Regions from separate parts of the Paenibacillus sp. FSL K6-3182 genome, predicted to be linked through region 3. Evidence: riboswitches for the same ligand, from Rfam matches in the RefSeq annotation. Region 3 holds a riboswitch; each other region holds the start of a gene.
The links. A riboswitch is a leader RNA that binds a small molecule or an ion and turns the genes downstream of it on or off. The one in region 3 is predicted to bind thiamine pyrophosphate.
Positions count from the first base shown of each region.

Region 1: another riboswitch for thiamine pyrophosphate. It lies ahead of MHH56_RS20965 (ABC transporter ATP-binding protein); the one in region 3 lies ahead of MHH56_RS14030 (ABC transporter substrate-binding protein).
Region 2: another riboswitch for thiamine pyrophosphate. It lies ahead of thiC (phosphomethylpyrimidine synthase ThiC); the one in region 3 lies ahead of MHH56_RS14030 (ABC transporter substrate-binding protein).

Region 1 covers NZ_CP150265.1:4,696,902-4,703,196, reverse strand. The annotation lists gene MHH56_RS20970 (ABC transporter permease) at 1-665, opposite strand, end outside; gene MHH56_RS20965 (ABC transporter ATP-binding protein) at 646-1,422, opposite strand; TPP riboswitch at 1,510-1,612, opposite strand; gene MHH56_RS20960 (DUF1273 domain-containing protein) at 1,700-2,257, shown strand; gene MHH56_RS20955 (metalloregulator ArsR/SmtB family transcription factor) at 2,464-3,069, shown strand; gene MHH56_RS20950 (DUF6855 family protein) at 3,255-3,776, shown strand; gene MHH56_RS20945 (S66 peptidase family protein) at 3,954-4,979, shown strand; gene MHH56_RS20940 (pentapeptide repeat-containing protein) at 5,098-5,526, shown strand; gene MHH56_RS20935 (hypothetical protein) at 5,944-6,243, shown strand.
Region 2 covers NZ_CP150265.1:5,285,897-5,292,191, reverse strand. The annotation lists gene yfkAB (radical SAM/CxCxxxxC motif protein YfkAB) at 1-434, shown strand, start outside; gene ytvI (sporulation integral membrane protein YtvI) at 499-1,530, shown strand; gene MHH56_RS23370 (glycosyltransferase family 4 protein) at 1,614-2,771, shown strand; TPP riboswitch at 2,846-2,950, shown strand; gene thiC (phosphomethylpyrimidine synthase ThiC) at 3,263-5,026, shown strand; gene MHH56_RS23360 (ThiF family adenylyltransferase) at 5,019-6,086, shown strand; gene thiE (thiamine phosphate synthase) at 6,130-6,295, shown strand, end outside.
Region 3 covers NZ_CP150265.1:3,255,218-3,261,512, reverse strand. The annotation lists gene MHH56_RS14060 (hypothetical protein) at 127-288, shown strand; gene MHH56_RS14055 (glucosaminidase domain-containing protein) at 403-1,194, opposite strand; gene MHH56_RS14050 (TatD family hydrolase) at 1,402-2,268, opposite strand; gene MHH56_RS14045 (ABC transporter ATP-binding protein) at 2,269-3,066, opposite strand; gene MHH56_RS14040 (ABC transporter permease) at 3,069-3,842, opposite strand; gene MHH56_RS14035 (MTH1187 family thiamine-binding protein) at 3,832-4,134, opposite strand; gene MHH56_RS14030 (ABC transporter substrate-binding protein) at 4,203-5,243, opposite strand; TPP riboswitch at 5,426-5,540, opposite strand; gene MHH56_RS14025 (glycosyltransferase) at 5,677-6,295, opposite strand, start outside.

The sequences.
Region 1 (6,295 bases), 1.4 Mb from region 3:
GCGTTCAAATTGCTGGACATTCGGCGGCTATAGTAGCCTAGGCCTTCACTGCCTCCAAGCCATTCACCGATGGTGGCGCCGACAACGCAATAAACGATCGATAACTTAAGTCCTGAGAAGAAGGACGGTAGGGCGATGGGGACTTGTATTTTTCGGAAAATACCCCAGCGAGTTGCTCCCATTGTCAGCAGCAGCTCTTCATATTCGCTACCGCTTTTCTTAAGACCGTCATAGGTGCTCACAACGATAGGGAAAAAAGCAGTCAAAAAAACAACAGCGACCTTGCTCCAAATCGTATAGCCAAACCACATAATGAAAATTGGCGACAGAGCGATAAGCGGGATGGTCTGACTGATGACGACAAACGGGTACAGCGCCTTCTCCAGTATTCGGAAAGTGTACATGCCTGCTGCGAGCGTAGTCCCAATAATAATCGACAATAGAAAACCGAGGGACACTTCTTTAAGCGTAGCCAGCAGATGTTTGCCAAGCAGCAGATGGCCATCTTCGATTAATGCCTGAGCTATTGAGCTAGGTGACGGCAGTATGTAGGGTGGAACCAATCCGAGCTGTGCGACCGCTTGCCAAACGAGCAGTAAGCTAAAGAGCAGCAGTATAAATAGTCCGTAATGGCTCAGCCACTGGTTAATTAGAGGTTTGCGCATGCAGTCTTCGCTCCAAATCTTGCCGCAGCTTGATGAAGTCGGGTTCATAATTTTGCTCATAGTGTCTTGGTCTCGGCAAAGGAACGACTATTTCCTGTATCCCTTGCGCTTCGCTAGCAGCACCTGGCAACAAATAAATGCGGTCGCTCAGCAATATCGCTTCCTCAAGATCATGTGTGATAAAGAGTACTGTTATTCCAAGATCGCTCCACAGCTCGAGCAGCCACTTATGCATGCCGCGTTTGGTCATGGCATCAAGCGCGCCAAACGGTTCGTCCAGCAGCAGCAGCTCTTGTCCGGTTACTAGCGTGCGCAGAAAAGCTGCCCGCTGTCGCATGCCGCCTGACAACTCGTCAGGGTAAGCTTGTTCATAGCCTGCCAGTCCGAAGCGAGCAAGCAGCTCTATGATTTGGATCGTGGTATAATGGGGATTGCTGCGTGCCAGCTCAAGTGGAAGCAGACAATTGCCGAGTATTGTTCTCCATGGCAGAAGAAGATCCTTTTGCGGCATATAAGCAATTTTGCCGAGACGATTGGGGGCAGGCTTGCCATGCAGCCTAATTTCACCTAGGCTAGGCTGAAGCAATCCGGCCATGAGCTTAAAGAGAGTGCTTTTGCCTGAGCCGCTAGCACCGATGATAGAGACAAACTCACCTGAGTAGGCTTGAAGCGAAAGATTAGACAGTATAGATGTTTCAGCAAGCTTGTCGTAGGTGTAGCTTACTTGGTGAAGTGAGATTATAGCTGTAATACGCATCCCTCCGTAAACAAATAAAGACCCACCCATTTCCGAGGGGAAATGAGCGGGTCTAACGATCACACAAGGCTTGCGCGCATGGATGAATGCTTTGCTGCTCCACTTCCCTCCGCTGGAATGATCCAGATCAGGTTCCAAGGGTCCGGAGCAGTTGCTCCATCTCAGCCGGTAGGCTCCCCTAGTGAAATAAATAGGTTTATATGCAATTTGTATTTTTTCTACTATAGCATACACTGGATAGATGTAAACCATAATTATCCGAAAAGGCGTTGGACAAATGAAAAATTTACTCGTAACGGGCTACCGAGCGCATGAGCTTAATATTTTTAGCCAGAAGCATGAGGGCATTGTTTATATAAAAAAAGCGCTGACAGGCAAGCTGGTTCCGCTTATAGAAGATGGGCTTGAGTGGGTGATTACCCCGGGTCAATATGGCGTGGATTTGTGGGCGTGCGAGGTCGTGATTGCGCTGAAGGAAATTTATCCTCATTTGAGACTTTCAATTATTTCGGCATACAGCAATCCGGAAGAGAAATGGAAGGATGATAAAAAGGAGTTTTATCAGCAGGTTTTAAAAGGGGTCGATTATTACGCTTCGGTCAGCAACCAGCCGTATAATGGCATTTGGCAGTTTACGGCTAGGGACGAGCTGCTGTTTCGGAAAACGGACGGTATTCTGCTCGTTTATGATGAGGATGCAGGCGAGGGCAGCCCCAAGTTTTTTAAAGAAAAAGCGTTAAAGAAACAGCAATCTGAGGACTATGGTTATTTCAGCATAAGCTCGGAGGACATTCAGAGCATTGCGGATGACGACAACCTGTATTCGGAAAATTAACGATGCATGGTAGTTGAGTAAGAGGAGTTTATTTCATGCTGGCAGGCAGAGACCTGTCAGCATTTTTTTATGCGCCAAGCTGACTGTTTATGCTATCGAGATACATTGAGATTGACAAATAATAGGTGGCGTATTATTATCTGATTAGATAAATATCTAATTAGACGTAAATTAAATTTGCTTGGTGGAGGAAGAGGTGGCGAACGGTGCAATTAGATAAGGTGGTAGCCTATCATAAGGCATTATCCGATCCGACGAGAATTAAATTGTTGATTATGCTGGCCGAAGGTGAGCTTAATGGGCAGGTGCTCGCAGAGAAATTAGGCGTTACGCCTGCTACGATTACACATCATGCGACCAAATTAAGAGAGGCCAGCTTAATTAATGAACGCAGAGAGAAAAACACGATTTATTTTTCGTTGAACCATTATTTTATTAAGAGCAACGCTAATGCGGCGGCGGAGCTCATTTACCGGAATGCAGGTACAGAGAAGGGAGTGGACAATTTGGAGGATAGCAATAAGAAACTGAAGGATTCAGTCATCCGCAACTTTTTTACAGCTGAGGGTAAGCTGAAGCATATGCCGGCTCAGCATAAGAAAAAATTGATCGTGCTTCAGCATATGGTTTCTCATTTGACGAGAGGGAAACAGTATACAGAGAAGGAGATTAACGAATTTATCAAAGGTTATCATGACGACTTCGCGACCATTCGCAGAGAGTTCATTATGCATCAGTTGATGTTTAGAGAAAATGATATATACGAATTGAATCCGCAAGAAATATGGGCGAAGTGGGAGATTCTTTCGTAAGCGGAAGTTGCTTTAGATAATAACGGACATCAGATGCCTTATTTGCTTTATTTCTCTTCTATTGGCCGTGGTTGCGGACATGAAGGCCGTTATTTGGCTCGAATCGTTATAAAAGGCTGCGATTTCTGCCAAATAACGGACTCTATGTCCGTTAGAAGTAAAACTGAACTCATCGAGCGGCTGCTGTGCTACTGCGTCATAAAGGAAAAGTAATTTTTTTATCGAATGTAGTAGCATCTGAAGGATATCTGAAAGATAAAGTACATAATAAGAGTGGATTACAAAAGGAGCGAATACATATGGCGTTGGCAGAAGGTACAAAAGAAAACCCATGGAAATTAAAAACACCCCCTCAGACATCTGAATATGAAATTTATAAGGATGAAAAAGATGGTAAAGAAATTTTAGTATGCACAGTTGGGAAGACGGTCTTGCATTATGATTTCCGCTGCATTGATGACTTAAGCGCGATGCTCAAACAACATGGTGACTGGATTGAGCTTGGCAGCGCCGATGAGCAGAAGCCTGCTAAAGAGGGCACTATTGAAGCATGGGGACGCTCGTCTGAAAACCCGATTGGCGGCTGGTATGGATTGAAAAAAGGGTTGCGCGGCAGATTCGGAATGTATCTTCCACCATTGATGGAGAAGCTGGGGCTTGCAGAAGTAGAGCATAATCCAAGGAATAATCGGATGAAGTCTATTTAATCTCAGTGGAGTGAAAACTCGAAAAAGGATGAGGAATCTACAATCCTATTGTATGTGAGTATTGAGTTCGAGTGATTGGCTGCCGTAATGGCAGCTTTTTTTTATTGTAAGAGTGATTGAGAACTTACAAATATTTGTATATATTTATTTAAAAAGAATGATTAGGAGGGTTATTCCTTGACATCCTTACATTTGAAACCCGATAAACTAAAACCCGGAGATACCATTGGAATTGTTTCACCATCCTCGCCTGTTGCTTTTTATTGCCCTAACAGATTGAATCGTGGAATAGCTGCTTTAGAAAATATGGGATTTAAAGTAATTACAGGACAGCATAGCAGGAAGAGAACAGGTCACACGGCTGGCAGCCTAAATAATCGTTTGGAAGATTTTCATCATATGATTCGTGACCCTGATGTAAAAGCAATTATCGCTACAATCGGGGGATACAATTCACATCAACTGCTTGAAGAATTAGATTATTCGCTCATTAGCAGCCATCCAAAAATTATAATGGGGTATAGTGATATCACTGCACTTTTAGCAGGCATACATGCGAAAACAAATCTAATTACATTTATGGGACCTGCTATTATGCCGCAATTTGGAGAATTTGGTGGACTTATTGATTTTACATACCATTCCTTTGTGAGAACATTAATGAAAGATACACCAATAGGAATGATTGACTCCAGCGATCATTGGACAGAGGAACATTTAAGCTGGGACATTGACGATTCACGCCCTAGAGCGACGATACCTAATACGGGCATGAAGATTTTAAAGCCGGGGCATGCGAGAGGACCAATTCTAGCTGCGAATATGGGTACACTTCTGCTGCTGGCAGGTACGCCCTATTTACCAAGCTTCGAGGGCAAAATTTTGTGTCTGGAAGAAGACGAGAGTGAGCAGCCAAGTACAATTGATAGATATGTTACACAATTTCGCCAGATGGGTATCTTTGATCAAATTTCCGGTCTCATTATTGGAAGATTCCAATCGATTGTAGGATTTAATGAAGATGATTCATTGCAAGAGCTGCTGCAGAATGCAACGAGAGGATACGATTTTCCGATCATATGTGATGCGGATTTTGGTCACACGGACCCCATGATTGTACTTCCAAATGGTGTTGAGGCTAGTTTGCAAGCTAATGAGGAACGAGGGATACTTTTTTCGATTGAAGAATCCGCCGTGCAGTAATAAAATCTACTATATGTCATTTATTTCAATACATGAAATTGTGAATATTATTTTGGACAGATATCAGCAGCTGATTTAAACTAGAATAGAATTCAAACGTTAATTTGGAGGGAAAAATATGAAATTAGAAAATCAAAAAGAGATCCTGACAATCGTTAATTCAGATGTTACAGCTTCCAGCTTCAAAAATGTTTGTGCGGAGCAGGTCACGCTTAACTGTTGTAACCTTAGCGGTATGAATATGAATGATGTGAATTTAACGGGATTGCATATCTCAGATGCTAATTTGAGTGAGTTTGTCATTGACGGTGCACAGTGGGGGGGAGCCCATTTTCGCAACATTGGATTCGGCAATCCAAGTCAGCCTGATGTTGAATTCAACAGAACACCGGTACAATTAACCAATTGTAATTTACATCAAAGCGTATTTACGGATTGCAATTTAAAGAACGCTAAATTCGACAACTGCGATATTTCTGGTTTAACTATAAACGGAATTGATATCGAAAGTTTAATTAAACAATTTGAATCTATGGAGATAAAATAGGAATATAGAAATTTTATTCAGCGAGGCACGATCACTTAAAGCCGTAAAAAGTTCGCCAACTAGGCAGCCTTTTGCGGTTTTTTTAGAATCAATGGGGTGGGTTTTTCTATTAGGAGTTGTTCGCGATTTTAGAGGTACAGTAACGGACATAGAGGACGCTATATATGTGTTTAACGTACAATCCGCTTGCTAACGGACATAGGATACGTTATGGCTGTGAAAAGGAGCATAAATATAACTTTTGAAGCTGAATAAGGTCCTCTATGTCCGTTAGTTCGCAAAAAAGGGTGGAAATGTGGCAAATAGAGTACCTGATGTCCGTTAACAAAGCAACATTGTTCTAAATTGTCACGTCTCAATGGTATCTGATCGCAAAATAGGAGGAGAGCAGCTATTCGAAATCATATTTTAACTGCTTTGCCGATTCATTTGTTGGCATGGGCTATGATTCTTTCGGCAATGTTATTTGATCCATTTCGTTGGTTTTTAAACCCCATCGTTAATAACACTCCAGCTTTTTTAACCGTTTCAAGATGGTTGGCTCAATCATTATTCATAACGGGCCTAATTGGCTTTTCCATATATAAGTTAAGAACGAGCCCCCAGCTGACAAGAAAAGATTTGAATGTAGTTTCCGTACATGTTTTATTTTCTATTGTTCATATTGCTGTCGTTAGTGCAGGTATTTTTATTGCGGTAGGCTTTGAAGATTTATAGTAAATCATTATCATAAATAAGCAAATGGATGCTGCGAATTAAATGTATTTCT
Region 2 (6,295 bases), 2.0 Mb from region 3:
CGGTTCTCTCACGCGAGCAAATGCTGGAAGCTATTGAACGCTTGCTGAAAGCGCGAGATCAATCCATTTGGATGCTGTTCGGCACACTTCCCTTTTATCCATGCAGTGACAGCAAATCAGAACGTGAACTGCTGCGAAGATTAGCGAATGAGCCAAATGTAACGGTACGCAACGATCCTGACGGCCGCAATCGGCTGAACGTAAATTTGTTTACAGGCGATGTATTTGTAACCGACTTTTCTGATGTGCCCGCTTTTGGCAACATCGGTTCGTCCAAATTGGAGGATTTATTTGATAAATGGCTGGACCATTCCCTTGCGCAAAGTGTGAATTGTCACTGCCCGGTCGCTTCATGCTGCGGACCTAACCTCCTTGTTAAGGATATGTACTATAAAGATGTTAATTTCCATGAGCGCAGCGCAGTGCTGGATTAGTATGAAAGAGCTGGTTTAAGAGTAGCGTAAAGTGCATATAAAAGAATAGAGAGGAGGAGAAGCTGTGTCTATTAAGACAATCGTATTTATCGCTTTAGGGTTATTGCTGCTCTATCTGTTTTTTACGGTAGGTGCTCCTTTCTTGCTTGCGCTTGTTGTAGCTATTTTTCTTGAGCCGCTTAATCAGCTGTTTATGAAAAAATTCCGAATGAATCGGCTGGTGGCAGCTACAATATCAAGCAGCCTCTTTACGGTTATTCTGATCGGACTAATCGCGCTGCTTGGCGTGAAAGTGGTAGCCGAATTGATAGCCTTTTTCAAAAAAGTGCCCCAATACTTCGAAAATGCCAATGGGATGGTAGACGATCTCATGTTTCAGGCACAATCGTTATATCAAAACTTCCCTCCTGACGCCATTGAAACGTTAGAGAAATGGCTAATGGAGCTAACGAGTACATTAACGAAAATGGTAGGTACGTTATCGAACACCGTTATCGCTTTCGCTTCAAGCATCCCGGGCATGTTCATCTTCTTTATCGTTTTCTTGGTAGCGGTATACATGATGAGCTTTAGTCTAAATACGATGAAGGCAACGGTGCTTTCATTATTTGAAGAAAAATCGCAGCCACAGGTCAATGATGTGCTGAACAATCTCAAAAAGTCGATTTTTGGTTTCTTGCGTTCGCAGTTTATTTTGAGTGCACTCACCTACATCATTTCGTTGATCGGTTTGCTCATACTTAATGTCAAATATCCGCTTGCTATCGCGCTGCTTATTATCATTGTTGATATTATGCCGATTCTTGGAACAGGTTCTGTACTTGTGCCATGGGGAAGTTATTTGCTGCTGACGGGCAATGTTTTTGTAGGGGTAGGGCTAATTATTCTATTTCTAGTTATTACCGTATTCCGCCGCATCGTAGAGCCTAAAATTCTCGGAGATTCTGTAGGGATCGGCTCATTGTCAGCGCTTGTAAGTTTATATGTCGGCTTCAAGCTCGTCGGTGTTATCGGTGTATTCATCGGACCGCTTGTCGTGATCATCTATATGGCAGCTCGAAGAGCTGGACTGTTCCAAATGAAATTCAAGCTATAGCCTTGGAAAAGCCGTGCCAAAGCCGTTGCTAGATACGTATGATACTGCAAAAAAAGCAGATCATGCAGGAGGCATACGAATAGATGGCACCCATTAAAGTTGCAATTGTAACACCAGGCTCCTTCCCGATTCCTTCATCAGGGAGCAGCTCGGTTGAGCGAGTGGTAGAGAAATTTGCCCCGCTGCTTAAGCCTTACGCGGAACCTCGTATATTTGGAAGACTGAGCAAGCGATTGCCTCGTCAAGGACAATTTAACGGTGTTGTATGTGAACGGTTTGCAGCGGGCAATAAGCAGCGATATATTCAAGAGGTAGGGCGTGCGGTTCACCGTTTTTCTCCTCACGTCATCGACGTCGAGAATCGTCCCCAATTTGTGCTGACGATGAAGCGATTGAATCCAGGCAAACGAGTCTGGCTTTATTTGCATTCCTCCACCTTCATTTCACCCTCCTATATTTCTTCTGCAAACTTGCATAAGTGCTTGCAGGCAGCAGATAGAATCATCGTAAATAGCGAGTTTCTAAGGCGAATTGTAGTGTCGAAAGCGCCAGAGGTCGCTTCGAAGCTGCGAGTCATTTATCCTGGGGTAGATACGGGCAGGTTCCCTTCACAATATTCCTCCGAAGGAGCCGCTAAACGGGAGAGTTTAAGGCAAAAGAGAGGATTGAATGGTAAAAAAGTGGTGCTTTTTATGGGGAGGCTTATTCCGCTTAAGGGCGTTCATCATCTTCTCAATATCGTGCCGCAGCTTGCCAAAAGCCATCCGGAGCTCGTCGTTATCATCGTAGGGAGCCCATTTTATGGCTCGCATCGCAAAACGGCTTATGCTCGCAAGCTTGAACAGCTTGGACGCAAATGTCCGGGTCATGTTCGTTTTGTGCCCTACGTGCCGCATTCGGAAGTGCCCAGCTGGATGCTCGTTGCCGATGTAGCGGTCGTTCCATCTGGACAGAGGGAGGCATTTGGGCTCGTTAATGTCGAGGCGATGTCCTGCGGCGTTCCGGTAGTCGCAACACGTGCAGGCGGAATGAAAGAAATTATCCGTAATGGCGAAACGGGTTATTTGGTCAATCAGCTTCATATCGAGCGAGAGCTGCGAGAAAAGCTGCATCTGCTGCTTCGCGATAAACAGCTCAGGCAGAAGCTGGGGCGCCGCAGCCGCGAGCGTGTGGAGCAGACATTTACATGGCGTCACACCGCTGATCGATGGGTAAGGCTGCTGAAGGAAAGCGGACTGTAGCAGGCTGTGTTTTTCCGCGGTTTGGAAAATAGAGGGTTGACACCCTTCTTTACTAAACGGTATAGTCAAACAAGGAAATCCACTAGGGGCGCCGTAATGGCTGAGATAAAGCGAATCGCTTTGGTCCCTTTGAACCTGATCTGGGTTATGCCAGCGTAGGAAAGTGGGATTGTGCGTTTATGCTTTGCGCGTGAAAGCTCTGCCGGAATCTGCTGAAGCCTCAGCTTATGCGGCAAGACTTTATCTGCTTAAGGGGAACCCTTGCAAGATAACACTCGCATGACGACACTCTTCGACCGCTCCTTTGCTGGAGCGGTTTTTTTGTTTGGCGCCAGTGAATCGATAAAGCTTTGTGGCCGCCATGCACGCTCCAGCAATTGCAGCTCTTGTAGCAGCCTAGCTACTTGTATAGCAGCGGTGTTTTAAACTTTCTCATATGCTTGCGTATGCCTCCAGGAGGAATTCTATTATTCCATTAGGAGGTTTTTGTTATGTCTATTTTTTCTACTCCGCTTCCGGGCAGCCGCAAGGTGTACGTCGAGGGCTCAAAGGGAAACATCCGTGTTCCGATGAGAGAAATTGCACTTGAAGCTAGTACTGGCAGAAATGGTGAAGAGCTGCCGAATGAACCTGTAAGAGTTTATGATGCAAGCGGTCCTTATACCGATGAAACGTATGAGGCAGATGTTCGGCGTGGTTTGCCCGGTATTCGCAGCGAATGGATTTTGCAGCGTGGTGATGTAGAGCCCTATGAGGGCAGGGAAATCAAACCTGAGGATAATGGATTTATTTCGGCTGAAAAAGCAGAGCAGCGAGGCGCGGAACGATTCCCGGGGTTAACGAGGAAACCGCTTCGTGCCAAAACAGGGCAAAATGTTACGCAGCTTCATTACGCCCGCAAAGGGATCATTACTTCTGAGATGGAATACATCGCTATTCGCGAAGGGATGAGTGCAGAGTTTGTGCGCAGCGAAATCGCGGCCGGCCGTGCCATTATTCCAACGAACATCAACCATCCAGAAAGTGAGCCGATGATTATTGGGCGGCAGTTTCACGTTAAAATCAATGCTAATATCGGCAACTCTGCTGTAGCATCTTCGATTGAAGAGGAAGTGGAGAAGATGACTTGGGCGACGCGCTGGGGAGCCGATACGATTATGGATTTGTCCACGGGGAAAAACATCCATACGACGCGGGAGTGGATCGTGCGGAATTCACCAGTTCCAGTTGGCACAGTGCCCATTTATCAGGCGCTGGAGAAAGTGAACGGCAAAGCAGAAGACCTTTGCTGGGAAGTATTCCGCGATACACTTATTGAACAAGCCGAGCAGGGCGTTGATTATTTTACGATTCATGCTGGTGTGCTGCTGCGCTATATACCACTCACGGCAAAGCGCGTTACGGGCATTGTCTCGCGAGGCGGATCAATTATGGCAGCTTGGTGCCTGGCACATCATAAGGAGAATTTCCTATATACGCATTTTGAAGACATTTGTGAAATTATGAAAGCATACGACGTATCATTCTCGCTCGGTGACGGCCTGAGACCCGGTTCTATAGCAGATGCCAATGACGCTGCTCAGTTTGCTGAGCTGGATACGCTTGGTGAGCTAACGAAGATCGCATGGAAACATGATGTACAAGTGATGATTGAAGGCCCTGGCCATGTGCCTATGCATTTGATCAAAGAAAATATGGATCGTCAGCTGGAAGTATGCGATGAAGCGCCTTTCTATACATTAGGACCGCTAACGACCGATATCGCGCCAGGCTATGATCATATTACTTCGGCAATTGGAGCTGCGATGATTGGATGGTTCGGCACGGCGATGCTTTGTTATGTAACACCGAAGGAGCACCTTGGGCTCCCGAATAAGGAGGATGTGAAGGAAGGCGTTATTACTTACAAAATCGCAGCGCATGCGGCTGACTTGGCGAAAGGGCACCAGGGAGCGAAGCTGCGTGATGATGCATTGTCCAAAGCGCGATTCGAGTTTCGTTGGCGTGATCAATTCCATCTGTCGCTTGATCCAGAGCGTGCGATGGCTTACCACGATGAGACGCTTCCGGCAGATGCAGCTAAATCTGCTCATTTCTGCTCCATGTGCGGGCCGAAATTTTGCAGCATGCGAATCACTCAAGATATAAGAGAGTATGCCGCGCAAAACGATATGGAAACAACGGAAGCCATTGAAGCGGGGATGAAGGAAAAATCAGATGCATTCAAGGCGGCAGGGAGCAAGATTTATGGTTGATTCTGTTCTTGATGCTTTTGCAGATCGTTATTCGAGGCAAACGAGATTTGCTTTGATTGGAGAGGCAGGCCAGCGGAAGCTGGCCGATGCCTCGGTGCTTATCGTCGGTGTAGGCGCATTAGGAGCTTCGCTTGCGCAGCATATGGTAAGAGCCGGTGTCGGGGAAGTTAGGCTGGTAGACAGGGATTTTGTTGAGCCGAGCAACTTGCAGCGCCAAATGCTTTTTGACGAGGCGGACGCGCTGGCTGTGATGCCCAAAGCAGTGGCAGCTGCCAGTCGGCTTCGCCAAATTAACAGCAGTGTAAACATTATGGCGACAGTAGCGGATGTGAATGCACAGAACATCGGGTTTCTAGCCGGAGGCGTTCATCTCGTCCTTGATGGGACGGATAATGCAGCGACAAGGCTGCTGGTCAGCGACCAATGCTTTAGTCAGCGAATCCCATTTGTTTATGGCGGTGTGGCTGGGGCGCAGGGCATGCAGGCAACATTAGTTCCTGGAGATACATCTTGCTTGCGCTGCTTAATCGGAGCAGATGATATGGAGCAGGAGGCAGATACTTGCGATACGGTGGGCGTACTCGCTCCAGCGGTGGAATGGATTGCATCTATACAAGCAGCTGAGGCGATAAAATGGCTCACTGGCAATGAATCGGCGCTGCGTAAAACGTGGTTAAGCATTGATTTATGGTCATTTCGAATGCGGGAATCGGAGCTGCCGACGTTCAGGGCCGAGTGTCCATACTGTGGCCAAACGGCTGTTGGAGCAATAGACGACAAGCGTTGTTTTGAAGCTGATAGAGCAGAAGACAATCAAATAAGCTCTACCGTATTATGCGGTAGGGATACGGTGCAGGTGACGTTAGGCAAGCCGTTTGATTTAAAAGAGGTAGAGCAAGCTTTGAGAGCGCTTGGCTGCACGCTCACCGTGAATCGGTATTTAGTGAAAGCGATGATCTCAAGCGGAGAGCAGCTGATTCTCTTCCCAGATGGACGGGTGCTTGTGCAAGGCACAGCGGATGCGGAGAATGCAATTAATCTCGTTAAAACGTTTTTATGAAATGGAAACAAATGATTTGTTTGATGAAAGGTTGTGTTTGAGAATGAGTAGACAAGGCTGGCGGAACTTCAAGCTCTACGCCATTACAGCGAAATCTAATCACCCTGGCAGATCAGTCGTTGAAGTGATGGAGCAGGCGCTGATTGGCGGAGCTCAAATGGTTCAGCTTCGCAACAAAACAGGGACGAGGGATGAGGTGCTTGAAGAGG
Region 3 (6,295 bases):
CTTTGTCCCTTCAATTTTTGGAACCATGTCACCCATAAAAACGTTATTACCGAATATACTCTCAAGAAGTGACTGCTTGCGAAGGAGGTTTTGCCCTGGCAAAACCTAAGCTTTAGGAGGCGATTAATGATGGAAACGTTCGGCAGAGGCTGTCTTTACATTATTCTCGGTGTCTTGATCGTGATGGTGCTCGCTGTTATTGTTGGCGGTACAATTACCATTCCGTGGTACATTTTTATCCCCCTTGTCGTACTCGCATTTTGGGCTGCATCCAAGAAAGGCAAATAAACTGCTCATTCCATAGCATGATTTCTAAACTGCATCACAAAAAGAGAAGCCAACGGATGATCCGCTGGCTTCTTGCTTATTTTGTAGAGGATGGCAGAAGCTTAAATCGCTTAACTAACTGCCTGCCTTCACCTGCGACAGCAATATGACTCGCGCAGCCGGTTCCCAACTAGCGGTTAACCCAAGCTCTGCGGACAGATCCCGTATTTGTACATAACCTGTTGCTTCGGACAAAATCGAGTCGAGCTCTTTGCCGTTTACGGTAACCTTTTTCCCCGTCCAATCAATCTTCGCTCCGAGCGCTTCACCAAGCAGCCTTGCCGGTACCCAAGTTGTACCCTTGAGCAAGTAACCCTCTGAAATAACCTCCCCCTTGTACAAAACGACAACAAGCTCTGCATCCTTCAGCTTCTCTGGCTTAGGCAGCGGTGTGCTTCCTAAAGCATCATATTTTTTCAACCCATACTGCAAAATAATGGCTTTTAATTTGGCTGGATAAGCCGGATCTGTCGCATAGCCGCATGCGTACAGCATGTCAGCTTGCTGTTCTGGCGTCACTGCCTTGCGAACACGCTCATAGCGCGAAGTAGCCAGCAGCAAATCCAAATCCTTATAAAAATGATAGACGCTCTCATAGGCTCGGAAAGCAGCGCGCGTATTCTCGCTTCGGCCATCGACGACCTCCCATGTTCCTTTAACGACCGCTTCTCCGTGCCAATATGCATTCGTCTGTCCGCTGCCCACCTTGATACCGCCTAAGTTGTACCACGGGTGAATAACACCGCCGGTTTCAAGTACATTTTGCGCTAAACGTACGGATGGAAACATCGTTGATCCTTCTCGCTTTATTCTTATAACCGTCGGAGCTAATTGTTCAATAAATTGTTGTTTCGTCAGCTGTGCCATCGTCTGTCTCCTTTCTGCTGTCCACTTTGGCTTGCCATCTATTACCCTGTCCTTATCTTTGTATGCTGTGAAAGCGCAAGTGGCAATGGACAAAGTGGTATGAAAGGTCGACTCTACCACTATGTTTTTTTGTATTTTAAATATAAAAGGGCCGCATCCTCAGATTATTCATTCTGATGGAGCGGCCTTTTCTGTATGAATGGAATACTATAGGAGTCCATAAAAGCGGCGAGTATTGGCTAGCATTATTTCCGCAACCTGCACAGCTGGCAGCTGCTTTATATTCGCAATATGCTTTGCTGCATCTGCAGCCATTGCAGGCCGAGTCTGCTGACCCGCATAGATTCCCTCAAACGGCCATGGCCCATCCGTCTCCACCATCAGCAGCTGAGTGGGATACTCTCTTACAAGCTGCTGTATTTCTGCCTCGTAAGCGACGTCTGGCGTTACCGACACCATGTAGCCGCTTGCCGCCATTCGGCGGATAACCTCAGCATCGCCCTTGAACCAATGAAAATGCGCTCTGCGAACGCCATGCCGCTCCAAAATGTCGCAAGCTTTGCCGGCGTCCTCATATACTGCATGCAATACAATTGGACGATCAAGTTCGGCAGCCAGCGCAGCAAACCGATCCAACAGCTGCAGGTATGGATTCTCATCAAAAACGATATTTCCCCCAGCTTGCTGCGCTTCTGTTCGCGTATAATACGGCAGCCCTACTTCGCCAATTGCAAACCGTTCCCCTGCTTCATGACGCAAACGAATCCAATCGAATAGCTCATCAAGCTCCTTATCGGCAGGTATGGGCTGCTCTGGGTGGAAACCATAAGCAGGGTGCACACGTCCTGCGTAACGCAGGGCAATGTCACGGTTCACAATAGACGATTCCAAATGCATAGATACGGCAATCACAGCTGCTACACCTTCTGCGAACGCACGCTCTAGAAGCTCATCACGCTGCTCTGCTTCATACAAATCAATATGAATATGCGCGTCTATGCATGTGCCTTCCTGCTGAGGAGATTCCGAGTACAATTGCCCTTCGCGCGGACCATTGCTTGTTTGTATCGCCATCTATACGTTTCCTTCCTTCGCACCCGTCTTAAGCAGATCATAAATGCGCTGCTTCATCGCATAAAACCGTGGGTCTGTCCATAAAGACTCATGACGCGGACGCTCGAATGGGACTTGAAATTCCTCCAGCACCACTGCCGGCGATGGTGACAGCACAATAATCCGATCCGATAGAAACAAAGCCTCTTCAATACTATGGGTAACGAGCAGCACCGATCTTCGGTTCAGCTCCCAGATCGACATAAGCCACTGCTGCATTTGCTGCCGCGTCAAGGCGTCCAGTGCGCCGAACGGTTCATCCAGCAGCATGAGATTCTGCGGAGCAAGCAGTGCCCGGAGGAAAGAAACCCGCTGCTGCATTCCTCCAGAGAGCACATGCGGATAAGAATCCGCATATTCCTGCAGCCCGATTCGCTCGAGCCATTCCTTTGTCCTCGCCTTCGCGAGTTTTTTATCAACGCCAGAGATCGTAAGAGACAACTCTATATTGCCTGCAACGGTTTGCCATGGAAGCAGCGACGATTGCTGCGGCATATAGGAAATATGTCCGCGTTCGCCCGTCGTTTGCTTGCCATCGATCCAAATTTCGCCTTCCGTAGGACGTTCCAAACCGCCGATAATTTGAAACAAGGTTGTTTTTCCGCTGCCGGACGGCCCTACAATCGATACGAACTCCCCATCTGCTATTGAAATGGATAACCCGCCAAGCACTTCTTTGCTCATCTGTCCTTTGCCAAACTTCATTCGAATATTTTGCGTTTGAAGCGTCACTGAATGATGCTCAGCACGATTGACCACTGTCAGCTCACCTCTTTCTCAGGGCGCCAACGTATGACAAGACGCTCCGCTAAGGTTATTAGCCCAAATAACGTCAAGCTGATCGCAACAATAATGATAACTGCTGCAAACACTCGATCAGGCATAAAGCCTTTGAACGAGATGATCATAAATGCGCCAAGTCCTTTGTTCGTGCCTATCCATTCGGCCACAACTGCACTGAGTACGCTGTAAGAGGCCGCAATTTTCAAGCCGGAAAACAAATGAACAATCGCATGAGGAAGCTCCAATCTCCAGAACAACTGCCATTTGCGAATGCCGATCATTTGCAAATAATTACGAAGCTGCGCATCGGTGTTCATGAGGCCGCTCAGCATGGCAACTGTGATCGGGAAGAAACACACCATGATCACAAGCAGCACCTTTGGCAGCATTCCATAACCTAGCAGCATCGTCAAAATTGGAGCGATCGCAATGATGGGAACGTTTTGCGACAGCACGAGCAAGGGGTATACTGCCGATCGAACCCCAGGAATTAAATGCAGCAAAGCGGCGAGCACGAAGCCCACCGCCGATCCTCCCACAAAGCCGAGCAGCATGATTTTCACCGTTGCTCCCGTATGCATCATTAACCTTGGCCAAATTTGGATGGCCTCTTGTACAATTGAAATTGGTGATGGAAACTCCCATTGTTGAAATAATCCAAGCCATGCAGCTGCCTGCCAGCAGACGAGCAGCACGATCAGCAGTGCTGCCGGCTTCCAAATTTTCGGCCAAATCGATTTCTTATTGCCCATCTGGATATTTCTCCAGCAGCCTGCCCATGGAAGCGCCGTTTGCCGGATTGTAGTAAATTTTAATTTGTGAAATAACGGACGGGCAGCCCATCTCCGCCATCGCCTCGCTCATCGACTGCACGACGCTGAGCAGATGGCTCAGCTCACCCTCCATCGTCGTTTCAAGCGGTGCTACACGATAAGGAACACCTGCCGCTTTAATGATTTCAATTGCACGATCCACGTAAGGAATAACACTTTCGCCGCCTGGCGTTGTCGGTAATATTTGAATACTTACTAATGCGTTTGCCATTTGATTTCCTTCTTTCTCATCGTTGTAAGTGAGAGCGGGCTTTCCCGCCCTCCATATGTTCGAATAGCTTATTGTGGTAAAAATTCGTTCGTAAATGCCTTCTCCGCTTCAAGCTCCTTCTCCAGCAGCTTGTGCTCAAACATCCATGCCGCATAGTTTTCCCATACGCTTAACTTCTGTTCGCCCCAGCGCGGCGCGTCATCTTGATATTTGGAGCTTAACCATTTTTGGCTGGCGCGCACAAGCTCTGCGTTCAAATCCGGCTCTGCTTTTATTAAAATTTCTGCTGCATCCTCCGCATTGCTGATCGCGTATTGGTAGCCCTTGGATACGGCAGCAGTAAACGCTTTGACTGTTTCCGGCTTATTCTTAATCAAATCTTCGTTCGTCACGATTACCGGCGTATAATAATCCAGTTTGTCGCTGTAGTCTGTTAAATAAACCATATTGATCTTCTCGCCGCGCAGCTCTGCTTCCACGCCAGTCCATGCGTAGTAAATCCATGCAAAATCAATATCCCGTTTCACTGCCGTAAAAAAGTCGCCGTCGCCGATGCTTATCATATTTACTTTGCTCACATCTGCACCCTTCTCCTGCATAAGCGATTGAATGACCGCCTCCTCAACAGGAGCGCCCCAGCCGCCATACGTTTTCCCTTCAAATTTCTCAGGTGAATCGATTCCCTTTGCAAGCGGAGAAGCAAAACCTGAGGTGTTGTGCTGAATGACAGCGGCGATCGATACGAGCGGCACGCCGGCAATTCTCGCCATCGTGACAGACTCCTGATAGCTTACGCCAAACTGCACATTGCCCGAAGCGACCATTTGATCGGCACCGCTTTGTCCTGGTTGAATAATTTCAACATCCAAGCCTTGCTCCTTAAAAAAACCTTTATCTCTAGCTACATAAAGTCCGGTATGATTCGTATTTGGTGTCCAGTCGAGTACAACCTGCACCTTCTCTAGCGGCTTGTCCGCTGTTCCCTCTTGCTCTTTCGGCTGTTCGCCCTTGTTCCCAGCGCCACCGCCGCAGCCTGCCAGCGCCAATACGAACACTAGCATCGCGGCCACGATTTTCCACGACAAATGCCCTGTTTTTTTCTGATTCATGATGTTGTTCCCCTCTCCATGCTTCGATTCTTATAGGCGACGACTCCTCGTAGTATCCGGTTCCATGGCTGCATCATTCTAATCGCAACAAAAAAAAGCGTCCCCCTAATCCGGAGGACGCCATATCATTGGCTGTGCAGCTGTTTATACAGCAAATGCTTGATCAATTTGATCTCGCCTGCTTGCAAAACAGAGCTTCTGTCCCTACGCTGGCATTATCCAGATCAGGTTTAACGGGTCGGAATTGTATAGAAAATCCCCTCTCAGCCGGCCTAACCAGCTCCCCGGAACATATTCGGTTTCGTCAATACCATTCATTGTATAGCAAAACCCGCATTTAATGCTAGTTTTTTTTGAAAATGATTATCATCAAGCCGCGATACTCATCCTCTTACTATGCGGCAGCCAGAACGTGCAGCTCCTGCACCCGCTGTCATTGCCCTAGATCAACATGCTCATCCAGCCATTCAACCTTTGCTTCTTCAGCAGCCTTCGAACCTTCTAAGTCTGCCGTATCTTGGATCTCTACTGCAGAAGCAAGGCGTCCATATACGAGCAAATAAGCAGCTGTCAGCTCTTTTGACATCTCTTCAGACGTTAGCCGCTCTAGCAGATGGATGTATTCTAGCTGCTCCTGCGGTTTATTATCCGCACGTGTAATCTTCACATAGGTAAAACCGGCCTGCAAATAAAGCTGGCTAACTTGTTCTGCTGAGTACTGTGATGTCGCTTGATGCTGTGCTTGTGCATTAGCAGGATCTAAATATTGCCGAATATTGTCGAAATAATAGCGATTGGCAAAACACCCGACTAGCCAGCCGCCAGGCTTTAGAAGTCGAACTAGACTTTTCATTGCTTGCGGTGTCCCGTATGCATGAGCATCTCCGATTACGATGCCGTCAAAACCTTCAACAGGCAGCCTCCAATCCTTCGGATCATTCGAGCGGAATACGGTAATTCCCGAAGCTTCTGCTACTCTAGCCGCCAGCTCGTTACGTTCAACTCCGTACCATATTGCGGTTGAGAAATGCTTTTTCATATGCAATATCGTA